Regions from separate parts of the Micromonospora sp. NPDC001898 genome, predicted to be linked through region 3. Evidence: riboswitches for the same ligand, from Rfam matches in the RefSeq annotation. Region 3 holds a riboswitch; each other region holds the start of a gene.
The links. Region 3 has a riboswitch for S-adenosylmethionine ahead of ACFYZF_RS08420 (ABC transporter substrate-binding protein). Riboswitches for the same ligand answer to the same signal wherever they lie in the genome.

Region 1 (7,620 bases), on a different contig from region 3:
GGAAGGGCTGCTGCCGCTGCGCAACGGCGGCGAGTTGGCGGCGCTGTTCTGCTGGTCGTTCGTGCTGGTAGCGGTGCTCGGCCCGGGTACCTGGGCGCTGGACACCCTGATCCGGCGGCGCGCCGAGCCTGCCATCGGGTCCGTGGCCCCCGGCAAACGGTCGGTGCCGGCCTGACCCGTCGGCGCGGGCCGGGGGCAGGGCGGTGTCCGAGTGCCGGGACACCGCCCTGCCGGCGGCGCGACCGCTACGGCTTGTACGGCGCGTCGGTGTGGCTGACCTCGGTGAACGTGCTGCCGGAGAGCTGGTAGTACGAGGTGCGCCGGATGTCCAGCTCCGCCATGCTGCGGTCGGCGGAGCGGGTCAGCCAGACGACCTTCGCCCGGCCGCCCGACACGGTGATCGAGACGACCGGGGTTCGGTCGTCCAGTTCGGCCAGGCTGCGGTAGACCGGCTCACCGTCGGCGTTGCGCCACACCACCAGCGTGTAGAAGGTGCCGCTGCCCCCGCTGTTCAGGGTGACCGCGCCGACCGCGTCCGCCGCGCCATCGCCGTCCAGGTCACCGATCCCGCAGGGCTTCTGGAGGGTGACCGTGTCGCCGTCCTCGCCGGACCAGACGCCCTCGGCCAGCGGGAGGTAGTCGGCGTACCCCTGGTAGGGAACCTTGGTGCTGCCGACGTGGGCGCCGGCGAGCTGCTTGCAGGTCAGGGCGGGCACCTTCTTCGGCGCGGGCTTCGGCGGCGCGGCGGTGGTGCCGGCGACGGTCGGCTCCGGCGGGGCGGCGGGGCCCGTCGTCGCCGGGGCCGGCTCCGGGCCGTCCTCCGCCGGGACGGCCGGGTCGTCGGCGGCCGGAGCGGTGGTCGTACCCGCCGAGGAGGTCGACCCCCCGGTGTCGCAACTCGCGGTCAACAGGCAGGCCAGGGCGAGGATCGCGAGGCTGGGCAGGGTCCGGCGCATCGGCCAGTTCCTCTCTCGGGGGGTGGGCTTCCCGCACCGTAGCGGCCCCACGCCACCCGCATCGTCGGCCTCGCCACCCGGCCGGGCCGCGTACCGGGAGGTGGGGTGGGGGCGCGGGGCCCGACCGGCCGGGGTCACCCGATCAGCCCCCGCAGACCCGCCAGTCGTCGCCCTCCTTGACCAGGCTGATGACCCTGTTCCGGTCCGCGATCTTGACGGTCACCTCGGCGCTGGTGTCGCCGTTGCTGGTGTGCACCTGGGTGTTGGTGACGCGGTACTCGTCCAGGGGCGGCTCGGCCTGCCGGGCCCGGGTGAACTGCGCCTCGGTCTGCCGGCTGCGCAGCCGCTCGCAGAGCCGGGCGTACGCGGCCGGGTAGTTGCCCGCCTTCGTGTCGTCCAGGTACGCGGTCGCGGCGTCCCGGGCCGGGGTGATGGCGCCCTGCACGGTGCGGAACAGCCAGAGGCCGCCGACGACCGCGCCGGCGCAGCAGAGCAGTGCCACCACGGCGACCACGATGATCACGGTGCGGGTCGTCCGGCTGAGCCCGCGGGACTTCGGGGGTGGCCCGGGGATGCCGGGCGTCGAGGGGTAATTCACGCCGTGAGCGTAGAAACCCCAGGCCAACCCCCATGCGGTCCCCCCTTGGAATCGATCAAGCTCAATGTTGCGAGTGGTGATGGCGTCGATTCCCACGGTGACGGTGTGACCAATTCAATGCCCCGGAGCGGCCCACACGCTGGAACCCCGGGTGGCGGAGCCGGCGATCCGCCGTAGACTCGTGCGCACAACTGAATACCTCATCCAGAGGGGCAGAGGGATACGGCCCGACGAAGCCCCGGCAACCACCCGCGCGCTCGATGACGAGCGGTGCGGACAGGTGCCAATTCCGTCCCCGCCGCAGGGTGCGATGCGGGGAAAGATGAGAGGACCTTCTCGATATGACGTCGACCCTCGCCGCGTCCGGCATCGACACCACCGCCAGCCCCGCCCGCGCACTGGTCTGCCGGGCCTGCACCGCGCGCTACCCGCTCGCCGCGCAGCACGCCTGTTACGAGTGCTTCGGCCCCCTTGAGGTCGACTACGACGCCGCCGCCCTGGCCCGGGTGACCCGCGAGCAGATCGAGGCCGGCCCGCAGAACATCTGGCGGTACGCCGCCCTCCTCCCGGCCGGTCAGGACCCCGCCACCCGGGTGACTGTCGACCCGGGCCTGACCCCGCTGGTCGCCGCGCCCAACCTCGCCGCCGAGCTGGGCATCACCGCCCCGCTCTGGGTCAAGGACGACAGCGCGAACCCCACCCACTCGTTCAAGGACCGGGTGGTCTCGGTGGCCCTCACCGCCGCCCGGGCGCTCGGTTTCACCCGGTTCGCCTGTGCCTCGACCGGCAACCTGGCCAACTCGGTCGCCGCGCACGCGGCCCGCGCCGGGGTCCCCTCGGTCGTGTTCATCCCCAGCGACCTGGAGGCGGGCAAGGTGGTCACCACCGCCGTCTACGGGGGCGAGCTGGTCGCCGTCGACGGCTCGTACGACGACGTGAACCGGCTCTGCGGCGAGCTGGTGGAGACCGACGAGTTCGAGGACACGGCGTTCGTCAACGTCAACGTCCGCCCGTACTACGCCGAGGGCTCCAAGACCCTCGGGTACGAGGTGGCCGAGCAGCTCGGCTGGCGCATCCCGGCCCAGGTGGTCATCCCGATGGCCAGCGGTGAGCTGCTCACCAAGATCGACAAGGCGTTCAGCGAGCTGGTCGAGATCGGCCTCGTCGAGGCCCCGGCCGGCGGCTGGAAGGTCTTCGGCGCCCAGTCCGCCGGCTGCAACCCGATCGCCGCCGCCCTGCACGCCGACACCGACATCATCACCCCGGTCCGGCCGACCGGCATCGCCAAGTCGCTCAACATCGGCGATCCGGCCGCCGGCCTGTACGCCCTGGAGGCGGTCCGGCGCACCGACGGCTGGATGGAGTACGCCGACGACGACGAGATCCGCGACGGCATCCGGCTGCTGGCCCGGACCACCGGGGTGTTCGCCGAGACGGCCGGCGGGGTGACCGTCGCCGTGCTGCGCAAGCTGGTCGAGTCCGGCCGGCTCGACCCGACGGCGGAGACTGTGGTGTTCAACACCGGCGAAGGGCTGAAGACCATCGACGCCGTCGCCGGCCAGGTCGGCCCGACCCACCGGATCAGGCCCTCGCTGCGCGCCGCCCGGGACGCCGGCCTGCTCGGCTGACCTGCTCGATCGACCCTGGCGCGGGATGCGGCCCTTCCCCGCACCAGGCCCGGAAGCACGCCGCATGCCGCACCCCACCGGCCCTGCCCGCCGCCCCCGGACCCGACCGTCCGGTGGGCGGTGGATCGCCCGGACGGGGGATAGGGCGGATCCCCCGAGTAACCGACTTTTAGCCCTGGGTAAGAAAAACCAGTCGCCGAGGACTTGACGGCAGGAACCGGACGGCGCAAGATGCTCGGTGCGGGAGGGCGTTTCGCCGAAGACTTTCAGTTCTTGCGACCCAACGCCGAAGGCGTTGTGCGATCGTCCCTCCCGACCACGTCCGATCGGGCCAGCGGTTAATTCGCTGGCCCGATCGTCTTTCCCGGGTCACCCTCAGCCCATGGGCATCACGATCACGCCGATCGACCCGGCCGACCAGAGCGCGGTCGACGCGGCGTACCGGATCAGGGCGGCGGCCGACGCTGCGGACGTCCCCGACTTCCCGCCGCTGTGCCGGCGGCGGCTGGAGGCCGGGCTCCGCCACCCGATGCCGGGCCTGATGCCGGTCTGGGCGCTCGCCCGCCGCGACGGCGTGCCGGCCGGCTACCTCGGCCTGATCCTGCCGCAGCTCGACAACACCGACAACGCCACCGTGGACCTGTTCGTGGACCCCGCGCACCGCCGGCACGGTGTCGGCCGGGCGCTGCACGAGCACGGCCTGCGGGTGCTGCGCGAGCGGGGACGCAAGCGGGTGGTCGGGATGGCCGTCTCGGCCCTGCCCGACGGGCCGGGACGGGACGGGGCCGGTGGAGCCTTCGCCGCCGCGGTGGGCGGGCGACCGGCGCTCGCCGAGGTCCGCCGCCGGCTCGACGCCGCCCGGCTCGACCCGGCCGCGCTCGACGCCCTGCTCGCCGACGCCCGGCCCAGCGCCGCCGGCTACCGCACCGTCCGCTGGCGGGGGCCCGCCCCCGACGAGTACGTCGCCGACGTGGCCCACCTCGACGGCCGGCTGATGACCGATGCCCCGCTGGGGGACCTGGTGTGGGAGCCGGAGCGGGTCGACGTCGAGCGGATGCGTGGCGTCGAGCGTGCGCTGGACGCCCGGGGCCGCCGCCGCTACCACCACGGGGCGGTGCACGTGGCGTCCGGCCGGCTGGTCGCCTGGACGCTGCTCGACGTCGACCCCACTTCGTCGTGGCACGCGTTCCAGCAGATCACCATCGTCGACCCGGCGCACCGGGGGCACCGGCTCGGGCTGCTGGCGAAGGTGGAGAACCTGCGGTACGCCCTCGCCCACGAGCCGGAGCTGCGCTTCGTGGACACCTTCAACGCGGTGGCCAACGGGCACATGATCGCCATCAACGAGCGGCTCGGCTTCCGCCCCGTCGACACCTGGACCGACTGGCAGCTCACCCTCTGACCGGCCCGCCGTCGCGGCACCCGGCTGCCCAGCCCCGCGCCGGCCCGAGCGGCGTCCCGGCACGGCGGCGGCGTCGTCGGCCCCTACTGTCCGGTTCGCGGCTGGGGCATGATGGCGGGCATGACGGAGACCCCGCATCCCCTGCACGACAGGCATGCCGACACCCTCAACCGTGCGCTGACCGCGATCGCGGAGCGTGGGTACTGGTCCGCCTACCCGGAATCACCCAGCCCCCGGGTGTACGGCGAGACCGCCGCCGCCGACGGCAAGGCGGCCTTCGAGGCGTACCTGAACGGTGACTTCCCGCTCGACCAGCCGGGCGTCGGCGACCGGGTGGCCACCGAGGCGAGCCCGTTCGGGCTGGAGCTGAACGTCCGCTACCCGCACGCCGGCGCCGACGAGCTGGTCGCCGCCGCCTCCGCCGCGCTGCCGGCCTGGCGCGACGCCGGCCCGCAGGCCCGGGCGGGGGTCTGCCTGGAGATCCTCGACCGGCTGCACAAGCACGTCTTCGAGCTGGCCAACGCGGTGCAGTTCACCAGCGGACAGGCGTTCGTGATGGCCTTCCAGGCCGGCGGGACGCACGCGCTGGACCGGGCGCTGGAGGCGATCGCCTACGCGTACGCGGAGATGACCCGGCTCCCGGGGACGGCCGGCTGGGAGAAGCCAGCCGGCAAGGGCGACCCGCTGCGGATGACCAAGACGTTCCACGTGGTGCCGCGCGGGGTGGCCCTGGTCATCGGCTGCAACACCTTCCCGACCTGGAACTCGTACCCGGGGCTGTTCGCCTCGCTGGTCACCGGCAACCCCGTGGTGGTCAAACCGCACCCCCGCGCGGTGCTGCCGCTGGCCATCACCGTGCGCTACGCCCGGGAGGTGCTCGCCGAGGCCGGCTTCGACCCGAACCTGGTGCTGCTCGCCCCCGAGGCCCCCGGCGAGAAGCTCGCCTCGACGCTCGCCCTGCACCCGGCCGTGAAGATCGTCGACTTCACCGGCTCCACCGAGTACGGCGACTGGCTGGAGGCCAACGCCCGGCAGGCGGCGGTCTACACCGAGAAGGCCGGCCTGAACACGGTGGTGATCGACTCCACCGACGACTTCGCCGGGATGTGCCGCAACCTGGGCTTCACGCTGGCCCTCTACAGCGGCCAGATGTGCACCACCTCGCAGAACATCCTGATCCCGTCGGGTGGCATCGCCACCGACCAGGGGCACAGGAGCTTCGACGAGGTGGCCGCCGGGATCGCCGCGGCGGTTGGCAAGATCACCGCCGACCCGGCCCGGGGCGTCGAGCTGACCGGGGCGATCGTCAACGACGGGGTGCTGGAGCGCCTCGACGAGGTCACAAAGGTCGGCGAGGCCGTGCTGGAGTCGCGGGCCGTCGAGCACCCGTCATTCCCCGGCGCGGTGGTCCGCACCCCGACGATCGTGAAGCTGGCGGCCGGCGACACCGGGACGTACTCGCGGGAGTGGTTCGGGCCGATCTCGTTCGTCATCGCGACCGACTCCACCGCGCACGGCCTGGAGATCCTGCGCTCCACGGTGGGGGAGAAGGGCGCGCTGACCGCAGCCGTGTACTCCACCGACGAGGCGGTGCTGGACGCCGCCGAGGCGGCTGCGGTCGACACCGGGGTGCACCTGTCGTGCAACCTGACCGGGGGAGTGTTCGTGAACCAGTCGGCGGCGTTCTCCGACTTCCACGGCAGCGGCGCCAACCCGGCGGCCAACGCGGCCCTGACCGACGGCGCGTACGTGGCGAACCGGTTCCGCGTCGTACAGAGCCGCCGCCCCGCCTGACGGGGCACCCAGGGGCCTCTCGGCGCGCGGGCGTCGGGCCGGGCCCCTGGGCACCCCGCCCCTCGGCGCCGGGGCGCTCAGGCCGGGCGGCGCATCTGGAGCTCGCGCAGGGCGGGAATCACCGGGTGGGGAACCCGGACGCCCGTGTCCACGAAACCCAGCCGCTGATACGCCCGGTAGGCGCGGTCGTTGCCGACCACCACCTCCAGCATCAGCTCCGGTCGGCCGCACTCGCGGGACCAGCCGGCTACCGCGTCGATCAGCTCCGCGAGCAGGCCGGTGCCCCGCCGCTGCGGGGTGACGTAGACGGCGTACACCACGGTCAGGCCCGGCTCGTCCGGGGCGACGGTGCCGCCGGCGTGCCCCAGGAGCCGGCCGGCGGGACCGCCGGGTCGGTCGGTGCCCGGGTCGGCGACGAACTGCGCGGTGTGCCGGCCGACGGCGACCGAGGCGATCCGGGCCGCGTAGTCGGCGTGCGGACGGGCGGCGGCGTCCGCCAGGGTCTCCAGGAAGGCCAGCGGGGCGTCGGCGAGCATCTCCAGCCGCAGCGCGCGCATCCGGGCCGCGTCCCACGGGGTCACCCGGTGGACGACGGCCGCCCGCGTGGCCGGGGCGACCGTCCTGTCCGGCTCGGGACGCCCGGCGGCCGACGGGCGGGGACCTGCTGTCATCCCGCATGCTTACCGCAGTGACGCCCGCCTATGCGGTTCCGGGTCGAGGTCGGTCCGGTATAGCCTGATTTACGGTCGTGCGCCTGCGTGACGGCTCGTGTACCGTGCGATTTTGGTCACTGAATTCGGGGTCGTCGTCGACCCCGGAGCCGGTGGTCCGGGGCCGCCGGTTCGCGCCGGCGTCCCGCCGGTTTGCAGGCCGCGCGACGTGAGGAAGTGCACCGTGGCACAGGGCACCGTGAAGTGGTTCAACGCCGAAAAGGGCTACGGCTTCATCGCCGTCGACGGAGGGCAGGACGTCTTCGTCCACTTCTCCGCGATCGAGATGGACGGCTACAAGGCGCTGGACGACGGACAGCGGGTGGAGTTCGAGATCGCCCAGGGGCAGAAGGGCCCACAGGCCGAGCGGGTCCGCGTCGTCGCCTGACCCCCCCCGACCAGGTCCGGGGCCCGCGACTGGGCGGGCCCGGGCCGGGCGTAGGTCGCGACTGCGACGACGGGGCACCCCAGCCGGACGTCGTGCTCGGCACCCCGGCCGGACGCGGTGGCCCCAGCCGGACGCGGTGGCCCC
Region 2 (7,620 bases), on a different contig from region 3:
CGAGCAGGAGAAACCGACCGTCAGCCCGGCCGAGAGCACCCCCGCCCCGAAGCCGCCCACGGCCCCGCCGCTGGGCTGAGGCGCGCTCAGCCCAGCTCGGAGAGGGCGGTGAGCAGGCTCTCGACGTGCTCCGGCGTGCTGCCCAGGCCGATGCTGGCCCGCAGGGCGGTCGGGGGCAGGTCCCGGTGCCCACTGCGCGCGGCGGCCTCGGCGAGCAGCCGACGGGCCAGCGGGTGGGCGCAGAACAACCCGTCGCGGACCCCGATGTCGTACCGGATGGCCAGCTCCGCCGCGACCTCGGCCGAGTCCCGCCCGGCCAGCACGAACGAGACGATGCCCACCCGGGGCGAGTCCGGGCCGAAGGTGCGCAGCTCCACCACGTGCGGCAGGGCGGCCAGCCCGTCCCGCAGCCGGGCCAGCAGCGTCTGCTCGTGGGCGTGCAGCGCGGCCCGGTCCGCCCCGGCCAGCGCCGCGCACACCGAGGCGAGCGCGACCGCGCCGAGCAGGTTGGGGGTGCCGGCCTCGTGCCGGGCCGGGCCGGTGGCCCAGCGCACATCGTGGGTGGCGGCCCCGACGTGACTGGTGGCGCCCCCACCGGCCAGGTACGGCGGGGCCGCGTCCAGCCAGTCGCCCCGGCCGAGCAGCACCCCCGCGCCGAACGGCGCGTACAGCTTGTGCCCGGAGACGGCCAGGTAGTCCACGTCCAGCGCGGCCACGTCGACCGGGGCGTGCGGGGCGAGCTGGGCGGCGTCGACCGCGATCCGGGCGCCGTGCCGGCGGGCCACCCGGGCCAGTTCGGCCACCGGCCAACGCTCCCCGGTCACGTTGCTCGCCCCGGTCACCGCCACCAGCACCGGCGGGCGGGCGGCGGTGCCCCGGCGCAGCTCGGTCAGCGCCGCGTCCAGCGCCCGGACCGCCTCGGCGGGGGCGGCCGGCACCGGCAGCCGCACCGAGCCGCGCGGCCAGGGCAGCAGGTTGGCGTGGTGCTCCCCGGCGAACGTCACCACCGTGGTCCCGGCGGGCAGGGTCCGGGCCAGCAGGTTCAGCGCGTCGGTGGTGTTGCGGGTGAACACCACGTGGTCGCCGGCGCGGGCGCCGAAAGAGTCGCCGACCGTCTGCCGGGCCCGCTCGTACTCCAGCGTGCAGCGCCGCGACAGCGCGCCGGCACCGCGGTGCACGCTGGCGTACCAGGGGAGCAGCTCGGCCACCGCGTCGGCCGCGGCCCGCGCGCACGGCGCGCTGGCGGCGTAGTCCAGGTTGATCTGGCCCGGCACGCCGAGCACGTCGAGCGACCGCGACGACGCCGACACGGTCCGCGCGGGCGGCGGCGTGAGCGAGGGTACGAGGGTGATGGTCATGGCACGACCTCCGGGTCCAGGGACCCCGGGTGACACCACCGGGACGGGGTCCGCGCTTGCCCAGCGCCGGACAGGGCTGGGCCCGGTCATCACCCGGGGCACCCCACCGCGAACTCGACGAGGGTTGCCGGCCAGCAAGCCGGGGCTTGATGCTGGCGCTCGTGACCTGACGACAGGATAACGGTCGACCGATGCGGCCGGAACAGCCGGCGGGGGATGACTACGCTGATGTAATGGCCGACACCCCGCCCGGCGGCGCCGCGTCGCCGTGGACCCCGCACGACCTCCCTTCGCAGCCCGGTGGGGCCGCCCCCCGGATGCCGGTGCGCCGGCTGGGCTGGCAGCGGATCCTGGTGGTGGTCCTGGTGGTGCTGCTGATCGCGGCGTGCGCGGTCTACATGCTCTTCAAGCTCGGCTTCAACCTGGGGCCGGAGGCGCTGCTGATCGGCGTGGTCGCCGCGATCCTGCCGGTGCCGGTGCTGGTCTCCTGCTTCCTGTGGCTGGACCGGTACGAGCCGGAGCCGTTGAAGTATCTGATCTTCTGCTTCGTCTGGGGCGCGTTCGTCTCCACGGCCGCCTCGCTGACCGTCAACGGGTTCTTCGCCGCCCGGTTCGCCGACTGGGGGCTGCCCGACGCGTTGACCGCGGTGCTGGTCGCCCCGTTCATCGAGGAGCTGACCAAGGCGATCGGCCCGATCCTGCTGCTGATCTTCCGCCGCCGGGAATGGTCCGGCATCACCGACGGCCTGGTCTACTGCGGGCTGTCGGCGGTCGGCTTCGCCATGGTGGAGAACATCCTCTACCTGGGCGGTTACGGCTACGCCTCCGGCGTCAACGAGTACGGTCCGGCGACCGGGGCGCGGCAGGTCATCGCGATCTTCATCGTCCGGATCCTGCTGTTCGGCTTCGCCCACCCACTGTTCACCTCGATGACCGGCGTGGGTCTCGGCATCGCCGCCCGGACCGCCGACCGTCGGGTGCGCTTCCTCGCCCCGGTCGCGGGCCTGCTGCTGGCGATGATGCTGCACGGCACCTGGAACCTGCTGCCGTCGCTGGCCCAGGCCACCGGGCAGACGATGGTCGCCCTGTACGGCTACCTCGGGGTGATGGTGCCGATCTTCTTCGGCATGGTCGGGTTGGCGGTCTGGCTGCGCGGCTGGGAGGGGCGGCTGACCGAGCGCACCCTGCCCGAATACGTGCGGGCCGGGTGGCTGACCCCGCCGGAGGTGGCGGCGCTGGGCAGCCTGGGCCGGCGGCACGCCGCCCGGACCTGGGCCCGGCGGGTGGCCGGCGACGCGGGGCTCAAGGCGATGCGCGGATACCAGTTCTCCGCCACCCGGCTGGCGCTGCTGCGCGACGGGATGCACCGAGGGCTGGACCGTCGGCCGGCCGACCGGGAGCGGACCGCGTGGGAGGAACGGGAGCTGCTGGACGCGATCACCGCGTACCGGTCCTTCTTCGTCGGCCGGGATCCGCAGGTGCCGGTCGGGAGCTGGGACGGCCACCGCTACCACCTGCGATTCCCCGACGGGTCGCAGCGGCCGGTCGACGCCCCGGACGAGCCCGTGGTGCCGATCCCGGTGGTGCTCGCCCCGCCGCCGCCCCCGGCCCACCCGGGGCCTTACGGCCCGCCCGGCTGGTACGGCCCCCGCCCGGCCGCCCCCTGGCCGCCGGGCGCCGCCTGACGGGGGCGGGTCGGCCGGTCAGGTCATCAGGCCGGTGAGGAAGTCACCGATGCCCACGGCCATCGCCGCCAGGCCCGCCCCGATCGCCTTGCACATCTGCGCCGCGCTGTCCGGCCGGAAAGCCACGAAGTAGATCAGGAACGCGACGCTTCCCCAGAGGAGAACCTTCTTCACGAATACCGGCACGATCCCTCCCCAGGGCGCTGGACGTGCCTGGCTTCCCGTAGTCGGCAGCCGCAAACGACGCGTCGCCGACCGGGGCGACGACGGCGCAGGCCGGGACGGACCCGGGGGAGGAAAGCGGAAGGGCCTGCCGCAGGCGTTACAGGTACAGGCCGGTGGAGCCGTTCGACTCCGACTCGATCCGTTCGGCGGCGACGGCGTGCACGTCCCGCTCGCGCAGCAGGACGTACCCCCTGCCGTGCAGCTCGACCTCGGAGCGGTCGTCGGGGTCGAAGAGCACCCGGTCGCCGGAGACGATCGAGCGGACGTGCGGCCCCACGCCCACGGCGGTCGCCCAGGCCAGTCGCTTGCCCACGGCGGCGGTCGCCGGGATCACGATGCCGGCGGTGGAGCGGCGCTCACCCTCGCTGCCGTCCACCTTCACCAGCACGCGGTCGTGCAGCAGACGGATCGGCAGGCCGGAGTCGAGGTTCTGGTCGGCGGTCACGACGGAACGGTACCGCGTCCAACCGGGCCACCCCGCTGGTGGTTACGCGGACGCCGACCGGGGCAATGTGTGGCGGAACCGCCCTAGGCTGGGGCGACGGACGTATCCTGTCCCCCCTGTCCTGTGGGCAGGTTGAATCTGATGCGGGAGGTGCGCTTGAGCCGCTTCGAGCGGGTACGCGGACGGCTCCGCCGCGCGTACGAGTCGGGCCGGGAGTCGGTGCGGCGGGCCCGCGCCGATCCGACCACCGTCGCCGACGGGGGACCGGGCCGTGCCGCGGCGACGGGCGGCGTCGACTCCACCGGGGAGGCCGGGGTGGCATCTCCCACCTCGCCGGGCCCGGCGGCCCCGCCGTCGGCGACGGTGGTCGGCGCCGAGCCGCCCGCCGCGATGCACAACTCCACCGCCAGCCGGGACGACGCCGACGTGCCGCACGCCCTGCGGATCGCCGCCGCCTGGTCGTGGCGGCTGATCGTCGTCGGTGTGGTGTTCTGGGCGCTGCTGAAGGTCGTCGCCACCATCAGCATCGTGATCATCCCGCTGGCCATCGCGCTGCTGCTCTCGGCGCTGCTCGCGCCGGCCGTCGGCTGGCTGCTGCGGGCGCGGCTGCCCCGCTCGCTGGCCACGGCGGTGGTGCTGGTCGGCGGCCTGGTCGGCGTCATCGGCACGCTGACGCTGGTGGTGAACGAGTTCATCAAGGGCGTGCCGGAGCTGAGCAAGAAGTCGTCCGAGGGCGTCCGGCAGATCCAGGACTGGCTCAAGACCGGCCCGCTGCACCTGTCCGACAGCCAGCTCACCCGGTACATCGACGAGGCGCAGGACTGGATCAACAACAACACCGAGAAGTTCACCAGCGGGGCCGTCTCCACCGCGGCGACCCTGGCCGAGGTGCTGACCGGCATCGTGCTGGTGCTCTTCGCCACGTTCTTCTTCCTGCGCGACGGCAGCCGGATCTGGCGCTTCCTGGTCCGGCTGCTGCCGGTGGCCGCCCGGTGGAAGGTCGACGACGCCGGCCGGGCGTCCTGGGAGACCCTGGGCGCCTACGTCCGGGCCACCGTGCTGGTCGCGTTCATCGACGCCGTGGGCATCGGCACCTTCCTGGTCATCTTCGACATCCCGTTCGCGTTCCCGCTGGCCGCGCTGGTCTTCCTCGGGGCGTTCATCCCGATCGTCGGTGCGGCGCTCTCCGGTGTCGTCGCGGTGCTGGTCGCGCTGGTCGACAGCGGCCCGGTCACCGCGTTGATCATCCTGGGCGTGGTGATCGGCGTGCAGCAGGTCGAGGGGCACATTCTCCAGCCGCTGATCATGGGTCGGGCGGTGGCCATCCACCCGCTCGCGGTGATCATCGGCATCGCGGCGGGCGTGGTGCTCGCCGGCATCACCGGGGCGCTGGTCTCGGTGCCGCTGATCGCGGTGCTCAACACGGCGGTCCGCCGGCTCGCCGCGCGTACCGTGCCGGACACCCCGCCGGACGCCGTGGTGGTCGCCTCGAAGGCGCCCTGACCGTTCCGTGGAGCCACCGGGCCCGTCCCCGCCGTCGCGCGGGGCGGGCCCGTCTCCTGCCGGACGCGTACGTCAGGACCGGCCGAGGCGTTCCAGGGCACCCCGGGCGACCTCGGGGCGGGTGGTGTACCAGAACGGGGGCAGCGAGCGGCGCAGGAACGGGCCGTAGCCGCGCGCCGTCTCCAGCCGCGAGTCGAGCACCGCGACCACGCCCCGGTCCCCGGTGGCCCGGATCAGCCGGCCCACCCCCTGGGCCAGCCGGACGGCGGCGATCGGCACGCTCACCGCAGAGAAGCCGGAGCCGCCGCCCGCGTCCACGGCTGCGGCGCGGGCCGCCGCGAGCGGCTCGTCCGGGCGGGGGAAGGGCAGCCGGTCGATCACCACGAGCTGGCAGGCGTCGCCCGGCACGTCCACGCCCTGCCACAGCGACATCACCCCGAACAGGCAGCTCGACCGCTCCTCGCGGAACCTCCGGACCAGCAGCGGCAGCGACTCCTCGCCCTGGAGCAGCACCGGCAGGTCGGTCCGCGCCCGCAGCAGCTCCGCCGCCTGCTGCGCGGCCCGCCGCGAGGAGAAGAGCCCGAGGGTACGCCCACCGAGCGCGCCGACCAGCGCCAGCAGCTCCTCGCCGGCCGCCTCGGGCAGCCCGGAGACGCTGGGGCGGGGCAGGTGCGCGGCGACGTACAGGATGCCCTGCCGGGCGTAGTCGAAGGGCGAGCCGACGTCGAGCGACCGCCACCCCGGCCCCTCGGTGGCCGGGACGGTGCCGGTGGTGGGGCGGCTGCCCGGCGCGGCGGCGACCGGGGCGGCACCGGGCGGGGCGTCACCACGGGCCGTGGCGACGGCCAGCGCGGCGGCGGCCGGGGACGGCGGGGAGGGCGTCGGCGCGTCCAGGCCCAGCGCCCGGGCCACCGTGTCGAACCGGCCGCCCAGCGCCAGGGTCGCCGAGGTGGCGACGACGGTGCGCTCGTCGTAGAGGTGGGTGGCGAGGGTGCCGGCGACCGAGAGCGGGGCCACCACCAGCGCCCGGCGGCTGTTGTTGTCCGGCTTCTCCACCCAGGCCACGTCGTGCTCGGCCTCCTCCAGGAGCCGCTGGGCGGTGGTGGACAGCTCGTCCAGCACCGCCTTGGCCTGCTGCTTGCGCACCGGGTCCGGATCGTCGGACTTGACGTCGCCGATCCCGTCCAGGGCGGCCCGGGTGGCCGCGTCGAGCAGCGTGCACGCCTCGCGCAGCGGCCCCGGCAGCCCGGCGGTGAGCCGGCCCGCCGGCACCTCGGCCAGCCCGGCGGCGAGGGCGCCGCCGGCCTCGGTGAGCCGCTCGGCGACCTCCGGGCGCAGCAGCGGGCGGGCCCGCCGGGTGGACCGGTCGATCAGCTCCGGCACCAGCTCGGCCTGGGCGGCGGAGGAGACCCGGTCGGCCAGCTCGTGCGCCTCGTCCACGATGAGCAGCTTGTGCGGCGGCACGATGTGCCGCCCGGCGAGCATGTCGACGGCGAGCAGGCTGTGGTTGGTGACCACGAGGTCGGCCTCGCGGGCCCGGGCCCGGGACGCCTCGGCGAAGCACTCCGCGCCGAACGGGCAGCGGGACGCCCCGACGCACTCCCGGGCCGGCATGGAGACCAGCCGCCATGCCTGGTCGTCGACGCCCGGGTCCAGCTCGTCCCGGTCGCCGGTGTCGGTCTCCAGCGCCCAGTCCCGCAGCCGCTGGACCTGCTTGCCCATCCGGCCGGCCTCGCCGAGCCACTTCCCGCCCCCGCCGCCGGCCCGGGGCTCCACGGCGTCGAAGAGGGTGTCCGTCGGCTCGTCCTCGGTCGAGTTGTCCAGCCGGGCCAGGCAGAGGTAGTGGTGCCGTCCCTTGAGCACCGCGAAGGTGGGCCGGCGGCCGAGCACCGGCTCCACCGCGTCGGCGAGCCGGGGCAGGTCGTGGTCGACGAGCTGGGACTGCAACGCCAGGGTCGCGGTGGAGACCACCACCGGGCCGTCCACGGTCAGCGCCGGGGTCAGGTAGGCCAGCGACTTGCCGGTGCCGGTGCCGGCCTGCACCAGCAGGTGCTCGCGGGAGGCCACGCACTCCTCGATCGCGGTGGCCATCTCCTGCTGGCCGGGGCGGGCCGCCCCGCCGGGGACCGCGCCGACGGCCGCCGCGAGCAGCTCCCCGGCGCTCGCCCGATTCCCGCGCCGCCGGGATGCGCTGCGGGGGAGGGCGGAACCGGGAGCGGTGCGCGGCGGAGTCACCGTGCGACGGTACCCGCCGCCGTCGACGCCGGGCACGCCCCGCCCCGCGTGGCGGGGTCACCCTACGGAATCCCACGGGCCGCATCCGGTTACTTCTGCCGCGCGACCGATGGGCGGTATCGACTAGGGTGCGAATCATGCCGAGCGACGTGGTCCGCGTGATCTACCG
Region 3 (7,620 bases):
GCCGGAGCGCCGCCCGGTCGGCGTCGTCTTCCAGGACTACCTGCTCTTCCCGCACCTGAGCGCCCGGGACAACGTCGCCTTCGGCCCGCGCCGGCGCGGCGCCGACCGGCGGGCCGCCCGGGCCGTCGCCGACGCCTGGCTGGCCCGGGTCGGCCTCGCCGAGCACGCCCGGCGCCGGCCCCGGCAGCTCTCCGGCGGGCAGGCGCAGCGGGTCGCGCTGGCCCGGGCCCTCGCCGTCGATCCCACCCTGCTGCTGCTCGACGAGCCGCTCGCCGCCCTCGACGCCCGCACCCGCCTGGACACCCGCGCCGAGCTGCACCGTCACCTCGCCGCCCATCCGGGCGCGACCGTGCTGGTCACCCACGATCCCCTCGACGCGCTGGTGCTCGCCGACCGGCTGGTCATCGTGGAGGACGGGCGGGTCGTCCAGACCGGCGACGCGGCCACCGTCACCGCCCGCCCCCGCACCGACTACGTCGCCCGCCTGGTCGGGCTCAACCTGCACCGGGGCCACGCCGACGGCCACCGGGTCCGGGTCGGCGGGCTGACCCTCACCGCCGCCGACAGCGTGGCCGGCGAGGCGTTCGTGGCGTTCCCGCCGGCCGCCGTCGCGCTGCACCCCGCCCGGCCCGAGGGCAGCCCCCGCAACACCTGGTCAGCCACCGTCGCCGGGGTGCAGCGGCACGGCGACAACCTGCGCGTCCAGCTCGACGGGCCGCTGTCCGTCGCCGCCGACGTCACCCCGGCCGCCGCCGCGCAGCTGCGGCTGGTCCCGGGGCTGGCGGTGTGGGCGGCGGTCAAGGCCGCCGAGACCCGCGCGTACCCGGTGGAGCGCTGACCGCACGGCACGGCGACCCGCCGGCACCGGGGTCACCGGGTGCCGGCGGGTCGCCGTAATCGGGCGCGGGGTCAGCTCGCGGTGCAGGACGGGGTACCCGACGGCGGGGTGCCGGCGCCCTGGAAGCCGAACTCGGTCGACTGCCCGGCGGTGAGCTGACCGTTGTAGGCCACGTTGCTGAACCGGACCGTTCCGGTGGTGCCGCTGCCCTGCGCGCTCCACGCGTTGGTGACCGCCGTGCCCGCCGGCAGCGTGACGGTGGCGGCCCAGCCGTTGGTGCCGGACGAGCCGGCGGTCACCCGCACCGTCGCCACGAAGCCCCCGGTCCAGGTCTGCAGGGACAACGAGGCCGTGCAGCCCGCGCCGGGCGGCGGGGTGGTCGGGGGAGGAGTGGTGGGCGGGGGCGTGGTGGGAATGGACGTGCCGCTGTTCAGCGCGTCCAGGGTGGCGGTGTACGCGGCCTTCTTGTTGCCGTTGCCGTCGAACAGCAGCGGGGTGCCGCTGGCCCGCCAGGAGTCGGTGTCCCGGATGCCCCACACCGAGATGCCGGTGCAGCGGGACACCGCCAGGCAGGCCTTGGTGACGTTGGCGTACGAGGTGGCCTGCGCCGTGCCGGAGCCCTCGATGTCCAGCTCGGTGATCTGCACGTCGAGGCCGAGGTTGGCGAACCGCTGCAGGTTGGCCTGGTAGTCGCCCGGCACCGGCGAGGCGCTGTTGAAGTGCGACTGGAATCCGACGCAGTCGATCGGCACGCCCCGGGCCTTGAAGTCGGAGACCATCGCGTACACCGCGTTGGACTTCGCGTTCTGCCCGTCGGTGTTGTAGTCGTTGTAGCAGAGCTTCGCGCCGGGGTCGGCGGCGCGGGCGGCGCGGAACGCCACCTCGATCCAGTCGTTGCCGGTGCGCTGGAGGTTCGAGTCGCGCCGGGCGCCGCTGCCGCCGTCGGCGAACGCCTCGTTGACCACGTCCCAGGAGTGGATCTTGCCCCGGTAGTAGGTGGCGACCTGGGTGACGTGGTTGACCATCGCCGAGCGCAGCGCGCTGCCGCTGAGGTTCTGCGCCCAGCCGGGCTGCTGGGAGTGCCAGGCCAGCGCGTGGCCCCGCACCTGCATCCCGTTGGCGCGGGCGTGGTTGACGATGCGGTCGGCGTTGGCGTAGCTGAACTGGCCCTGGGACGGCTCGGTCGCGTCCCACTTCATCTCGTTCTCGGGAGTGACCATGTTGAACTCGCGGTTCAGGATCCCGACGTACGTGGAATCCGACAGCTTGTTCGCCGCCACCGCGGTGCCGAAGTAGCGGCCCTTCTCGGCCGCCGAGGTGGCGAGGGTGGTGCCGGCGCTGGCCGCGGTGGCCAGCGCCAGCACCATGCCGGCGGCCACGGTGCCGACGGCGGCGGAGACCAGCGCCGCGCGTCGGCCCGGTCGAACCCTGGCGCTTCCGCGGTCGCGTGCTGCTGAGCTGCTCATGCCTGACTGCCCTCCGGGGGATCGAAGTCGTCGCGCGGCCGACGACATCAGCGACTTTCGATACATGCTATCGAGAAGTTTCGGAAAGCTCTAGCCCGACATTCGCCGGTCATGCGCCCGCCAGCGAGGCCGAAAGTTTCGGAACCTGGCCGGTGGGGCGGCCCGGTCAGAGCACCTGGGACAGGAAGCGGCGCAGCCGGGGGTGCTCGGGACGCTCGAAGATCGCCGCCGGCTCGCCGGCCTCCAGGACCACCCCGCCGTCCATGAACGCCACGGTGTCGGCGACCTCGCGGGCGAAGCCCATCTCGTGGGTCACCACCACCATGGTCATGCCGCCCGCCGACAGTTCCGCCATGATGCCCAGCACCCCCTTGACCAGCTCCGGATCCAGGGCCGAGGTCGCCTCGTCGAAGAGCATCACCTGCGGCTGCAGCGCCAGCGCCCGGGCGATCGCCACCCGCTGCTGCTGCCCGCCGGACAGGTGCGCCGGGCGGGCGTCGGCTCGGCCGGCCAGCCCGACCCGCTCCAGCTGGGCGCGGGCCACCTGCGCGGCCTCGTCCTCGCCCAGCCGCTTGAGCCGGCGCAGCGCCAGGGTGATGTTGCGCAGGACCGTCATGTGCGGGAAGAGGTTGAACTGCTGGAACACCATGCCGACCCGCTGGCGCAGCGCGTCCGGGTCGTCGCCCAGCACGCTGCGCCCGTCCAGCAGCACGTCCCCGCGGTCCGGCTCGATGAGCCGGTTGATCGTGCGCAGCAGGGTGGACTTGCCCGACCCGGACGGCCCGATGACGCAGACCGTGCCGCCCCGGCCGACGTCCAGGCTCGCGCCGCGCAGCACCCGGTTGGCGCCGAAGGCGAGGTGCACGTCCCGCACGCTCAGGCTCACCGGGGTCGTCGTGCCGGTCGCGGTGCTCATCGCTCGTCCTTTCCCGTGCTCGCGCGGGCGGCGGCGTCGCCGGGCAGCGCGTTCTGCCCGGCGAGCGCCAGTGCGCTGTCGTCCTCGGCCGCCGTGGCCGGCCGGCCCTGCCGCAGCCGCCGGTCGATCCAGTTCACCGCGTGGGTCAGCGGCACGGTCAGCGTCAGGTAGAGCAGGCCCGCCAGCAGGAGCGCCGACTCGTTGCCGGTGGTCGCCGCGTGGTCCTGCCCGATCCGGAACAGCTCTCGCTGGCTGGCCACCAGGCCGAGGAAGTAGACCAGGCTGGAGTCCTTGATCAGGGCGATGAGCTGGTTCACCCAGGCCGGCAGCACCCGGCGGACCCCCTGCGGGATGATCACCAGCCGCATCGCCTCGCCCCAGGAGAACCCCAGCGCCCGGGCCCCCTCCAGCTGGGCGGCCTCCACGCTCTGGATGCCGGCCCGGAAGATCTCCCCGATGTACGCCGACGCGATCAGCGACAGCGCCAGGATGCCCAGCGGGTACGGGTTCGGCCCCCACACCTGCATGCCCAGCGGCGCCAGGCCGACGCCGATGAGCAGGATCGTCGCCGCCGCCGGCAGGCCGCGGAAGACGTCCGTGTACACCCGCGCCGGCCAGCGCAACCACCGGGTACGCGAGATGCCCGCGACCGCCAGCAGCATGCCCAGCAGCGAGCCGAGCAGGGCGGCCGAGATCGCCAGGATCAGCGTGTTGGGCAGCCCGACGGTCAGCATCTCGGGCAGCGCCGCACGCATGGAGTCCCAGTCGAAGAAGGTCTCCCACAGGGTGCTCAGTGGATCCATCAGTCGTCTTCCCGTCCGCCCCGCTCGCTGGTCATCCGTACCGTCGGCCCGGCGTCGCCCGTGCCGTCACGCCCGCGTGCTCAGGACGACGCCGACGGCGCGGCCGACCCGGACGGGGCCGCCGCCGACGCGCCGGGCACCGGCACCGAGCCGCTGCCCGGCTTGAAGTCCGCCGGGATCGGCCGGCCCGGGTAGTACTGCTCCTGCAACCGGCTCCACGTGCCGTCGGCGATGACCTCGTCGAGGCCCTTGTCCAGCGCCGCGCGCAGCGCGTCGTTGCCCTTGGCCACCGCGTACGCGGTCGGTGTGGAACTGAGCTGCTTCGCGGCCACCGTGATCTTCCCGCCGCTGTCGGCGGCGGACTTGTCGCCGATCTCGGCCGGGGCGATCCAGGCGTCGGCGGTGCCCGCCTTGAGCTGGTTGAGCGCGCCGTTGTAGTCCGGCACCCGCACCGGGTCCAGCTTCTGGCCGGTGGCGTAGTCGTCCTGCACGGTGCCCTGCACGACCACCACCCGCTTGCCGGCGAGCTGGTCGAACCCGGTGATCGGGGATCCGGCCGGGACGTCCAGCCCGAAGTAGCCGAAGTCGTAGCCGTTGCCGAAGTCGACGGTCTTCTTCCGCGCCTCGGTGATGGTGATCGAGGAGCTGCCCACGTCGAACTTGCGGTTGTTGACCTGTGACAGCAGCGCGGAGAAGTCGGTGCCGACGAACTCCACCCGCAGGCCGATCTTGTCCGCGACCGCGGTGAGCAGGTCGTTGTCGAAGCCGGTGAACTTTCCGTCCTTCAGGTACACGTTCGGCGGCGCGTCGGTGAGGGTGCCGGCCCGCAGCACGCCGGGCTGGACCAGGCCGTACGGGTTGTCGGCGGCGGCCGAGGTGTCGTCGCCGCAGGCGGTGAGGGTGGCAGCGCCGACGACGGCCGCGACGCCCAGCGCGGCGAACCTGGTCAGGGCAGGGAGGAATCGCACAGGTGTCTCCTGGGATGAGGGCGGCGCGCGGACGGCACGCCGCCGGACGCGGCACGCCGGTGGGCTGCCGCGGAAGGGGCTACTACGGAAGGGGGAGGCGCTCAGCGCGCCGCGTGACGGCGACAGCCGTCGCTGCACACCCGCATCAGGCCCACGTGCCGACGCCTGATCAGCGCGGGGCGGGATGGTGACGCGGCCGGGGCGCAAGGACAAGCAGACATGGTTCTCCAAGGTCGGTGTTGACCTGGGGACCAGGCCACGCTTGCACCGGGGAAACTCCGGTGCCTGGTCTTCACCCGGGGCACCCCACCGCGGAGGAGGGTTGCCGGCCAGCGAGCCGGGGCTTGACGCTGGCGCTCATGACCTGGTGAGGAGCCTAGCAGCGGCACCGGGCCGGGCGTCCAGTCGTTATGACCACGCTCACCCTGAGTAAGTGCTCCGGCCGGCACGTCGGACATCGCCCTCACCCGGGATGCAGCCTCCCGTGCGGGGCCGGTGCCGAGCGTTGCCGGACCCCGCCCAGAGATGATCACCACTGATAGTGCGCGCCTGCGACCTGCTGCGCATGCTCAGCCGCGACGGCACCCCGACGCCGCTGGGGCAGGCCTTGGCGGGCACGGGCGCATCCCCAAGACCCTGCACCTCCTGGCCATGATCGTTGATCAGCGGCGGAGCGTGTGGCCGAGGCTCGCGGCGAACCGGGCTATGGGGTCCTCGGCGGCTGGCGCCGGGCCGAAGACCTCGGCCTGGTGGGCGGTGTCGGCGACGTGGCGTCCGGTGTGGAACCAGTCGACCATAGCGCTCATGTCCTGACCACGGGCGCGAACGGACTCGTCACGATCGGCCGGGCCGAGGCTCATCTGCGCACGCTCCGCCACGGGTTACGCCAAGCCACGGGTGACGCCAACGCCGGCTCTGCCATGGCTGGCCACTCCGAGCAGACCCGGGGCTGAGTCAGGGCCCACCAACCATTACCGGAGGTGATGAGGGCAGCCCCATGGAGGACGAACTCGCGACAGTGGAATAGGCGCTCCCACCGGTATCAACCCCGGGCTCCCCAGGGGTGCCGGGCGTGCGTGGTGGGGCGGACCCACTACCGGACCCGCCCCACCACGACCGGGGCCGGTCAGCCCGCCTGGAACGACTGGCGGACCACGCCGCCGACGAGCGCGCACCAGGTGCTCGTGCCGACCTTGCCGTTCGGGTGCAGGCCGTGCAGCCGCTGGAGGTCCTGGACGGCCTTCTTGGTGGCGTGGTCGAACTCGCCGGTCACCGTGACGTCGGCGTAGCCCTTGGAGTTCAGGATGAACTGGACGGCGCTGACCGGGGCGCCGGTGGCGTTCTTGTCCAGCTCGGGTGCGAGGGTCTCCCAGGTCGGCCCCGTGAGGGTGGCGTCGACGTCGACCGGGATGCCGTTGCGGGCCTGCCAGTCCTGCACGGCGACGACGGTCGCGGCGTCGAACGTGTTGTTCACCGGCACGACGTAGCCGTGATGGGTGAGCAGGTACTTCACCACCCGCACGGTCGGGGAGCCGACGAACCGCCACAGGTCCGGCCAGCGGCGGGCCGGCACGTCGCCGATGTCGGTGCCCAGCTCGCGGAAGACCCGCCGGCGCAGTTCCGGGAACTGCCGGTAGAACGCGGCTCCCGGGCACGCGGTGGCGCGGAAGTCCCAGTGCCCGAAGATGTCGTGGGCGTGCAGGCCGTACCGGCGGCCGATCGTGGCGCAGAGCTGGACCAGCGAGTCCAGCAGCTCCTGCGGCGGCGTCTCGGTGACGTACGTGCCCTCGTTCTCGATGCCGATGGCCCGGCCGTTCTCCCCGGGGCAGTGCGCCGAGATCACCTGCCGGTCGCCGGCGGCCAGCCGCTCGAGGCTGCCGCGCCGGCCCTCCAGCACGTGTCCGCCCCGGCTGACGGTGAAGTGCTGGCCGGTGTCGGACCAGCCGTTGCCGTCCATGTGCAGGTTCTGACAGTCCCGGGCCAGCTTCACGGCCTGGTCCCGCGAGTAGTCGGTGACGTTCGGGAACGCCATGTGGTGCACGATGATCTTGTTGGTGGCGATGGCGCTGAGCGGCAGGGAACCGGACGGCGGTCTGGCTCCCCACTCGTCGCAGCTGATGATCCAGTCGACGTCCGATCCGGACGCGGCCTGCGCGGTGGCGGGGATCGCGAGTTCCGTGCCGACGACGGCGACGGCCGCCGCGCCGAGACCGGCCCGCAACAGGGTGCGGCGGTCCAGCTCGGGGTGGTCGAAGTGCATGGCATCTCCTCTGTGGCCGACGACGACGGGGGTGTAAAGGAGCTTCAGGGACAACGCGTGAGGTGGAGGATATTTCCAACCGACGCGCAACACCAGAGGTGACCGGCGGTGAGTCGGCGTCCGAACGGGTGCCCGACGCCCTCCCCGTTTACCTAGCCTCCTAGGATGCGTTAGGGGGAGTGGCACCGTCCACAGTCGAGCCGAAAGGCAACAGGCTGGGGGCCGGCCTCCGGTGCCGACAATGCAACCGTTGCGCCGATGGCGGACTGGACAGCGCCCGCCACAATGAGCGGCGTCCCTGTGTGCCGGGCGTCAATCCGGAAGAGCCGTGGAGACCGTCCAATGAGTGGGAACAGCTGGCGGGTGTCC

Region 1: another riboswitch for S-adenosylmethionine. It lies ahead of thrC (threonine synthase); the one in region 3 lies ahead of ACFYZF_RS08420 (ABC transporter substrate-binding protein).
Region 2: another riboswitch for S-adenosylmethionine. It lies ahead of ACFYZF_RS01355 (aminotransferase class V-fold PLP-dependent enzyme); the one in region 3 lies ahead of ACFYZF_RS08420 (ABC transporter substrate-binding protein).

What each region holds. Positions count from the first base shown of each region.
Region 1 is NZ_JBIATC010000001.1:262,694-270,313, forward strand. It holds gene ACFYZF_RS01270 (DoxX family protein) at 1-175, shown strand, start outside; gene ACFYZF_RS01275 (hypothetical protein) at 246-956, opposite strand; gene ACFYZF_RS01280 (hypothetical protein) at 1,099-1,554, opposite strand; SAM riboswitch class I at 1,752-1,883, shown strand; gene thrC (threonine synthase) at 1,896-3,182, shown strand; gene ACFYZF_RS01290 (GNAT family N-acetyltransferase) at 3,565-4,584, shown strand; gene paaN (phenylacetic acid degradation protein PaaN) at 4,705-6,378, shown strand; gene ACFYZF_RS01300 (GNAT family N-acetyltransferase) at 6,456-7,049, opposite strand; gene ACFYZF_RS01305 (cold-shock protein) at 7,273-7,476, shown strand.
Region 2 is NZ_JBIATC010000001.1:282,717-290,336, forward strand. It holds gene ACFYZF_RS01350 (aromatic acid exporter family protein) at 1-79, shown strand, start outside; gene ACFYZF_RS01355 (aminotransferase class V-fold PLP-dependent enzyme) at 87-1,358, opposite strand; SAM riboswitch class IV at 1,406-1,525, opposite strand; gene ACFYZF_RS01360 (PrsW family intramembrane metalloprotease) at 1,550-3,043, shown strand; gene ACFYZF_RS01365 (hypothetical protein) at 3,062-3,229, opposite strand; gene ACFYZF_RS01370 (GroES family chaperonin) at 3,366-3,713, opposite strand; gene ACFYZF_RS01375 (AI-2E family transporter) at 3,855-5,216, shown strand; partial or broken gene ACFYZF_RS01380 (ATP-dependent DNA helicase) at 5,289-7,478, opposite strand; gene ACFYZF_RS01385 (DUF402 domain-containing protein) at 7,589-7,620, shown strand, end outside.
Region 3 is NZ_JBIATC010000003.1:87,459-95,078, reverse strand. It holds gene ACFYZF_RS08440 (ABC transporter ATP-binding protein) at 1-838, shown strand, start outside; gene ACFYZF_RS08435 (endo-1,4-beta-xylanase) at 910-2,304, opposite strand; gene ACFYZF_RS08430 (amino acid ABC transporter ATP-binding protein) at 2,471-3,220, opposite strand; gene ACFYZF_RS08425 (amino acid ABC transporter permease) at 3,217-4,023, opposite strand; gene ACFYZF_RS08420 (ABC transporter substrate-binding protein) at 4,104-4,991, opposite strand; SAM riboswitch class IV at 5,245-5,356, opposite strand; gene ACFYZF_RS08415 (hypothetical protein) at 5,654-5,797, opposite strand; gene ACFYZF_RS08410 (peptidoglycan-binding protein) at 6,118-7,251, opposite strand; gene ACFYZF_RS08405 (serine/threonine-protein kinase) at 7,594-7,620, shown strand, end outside.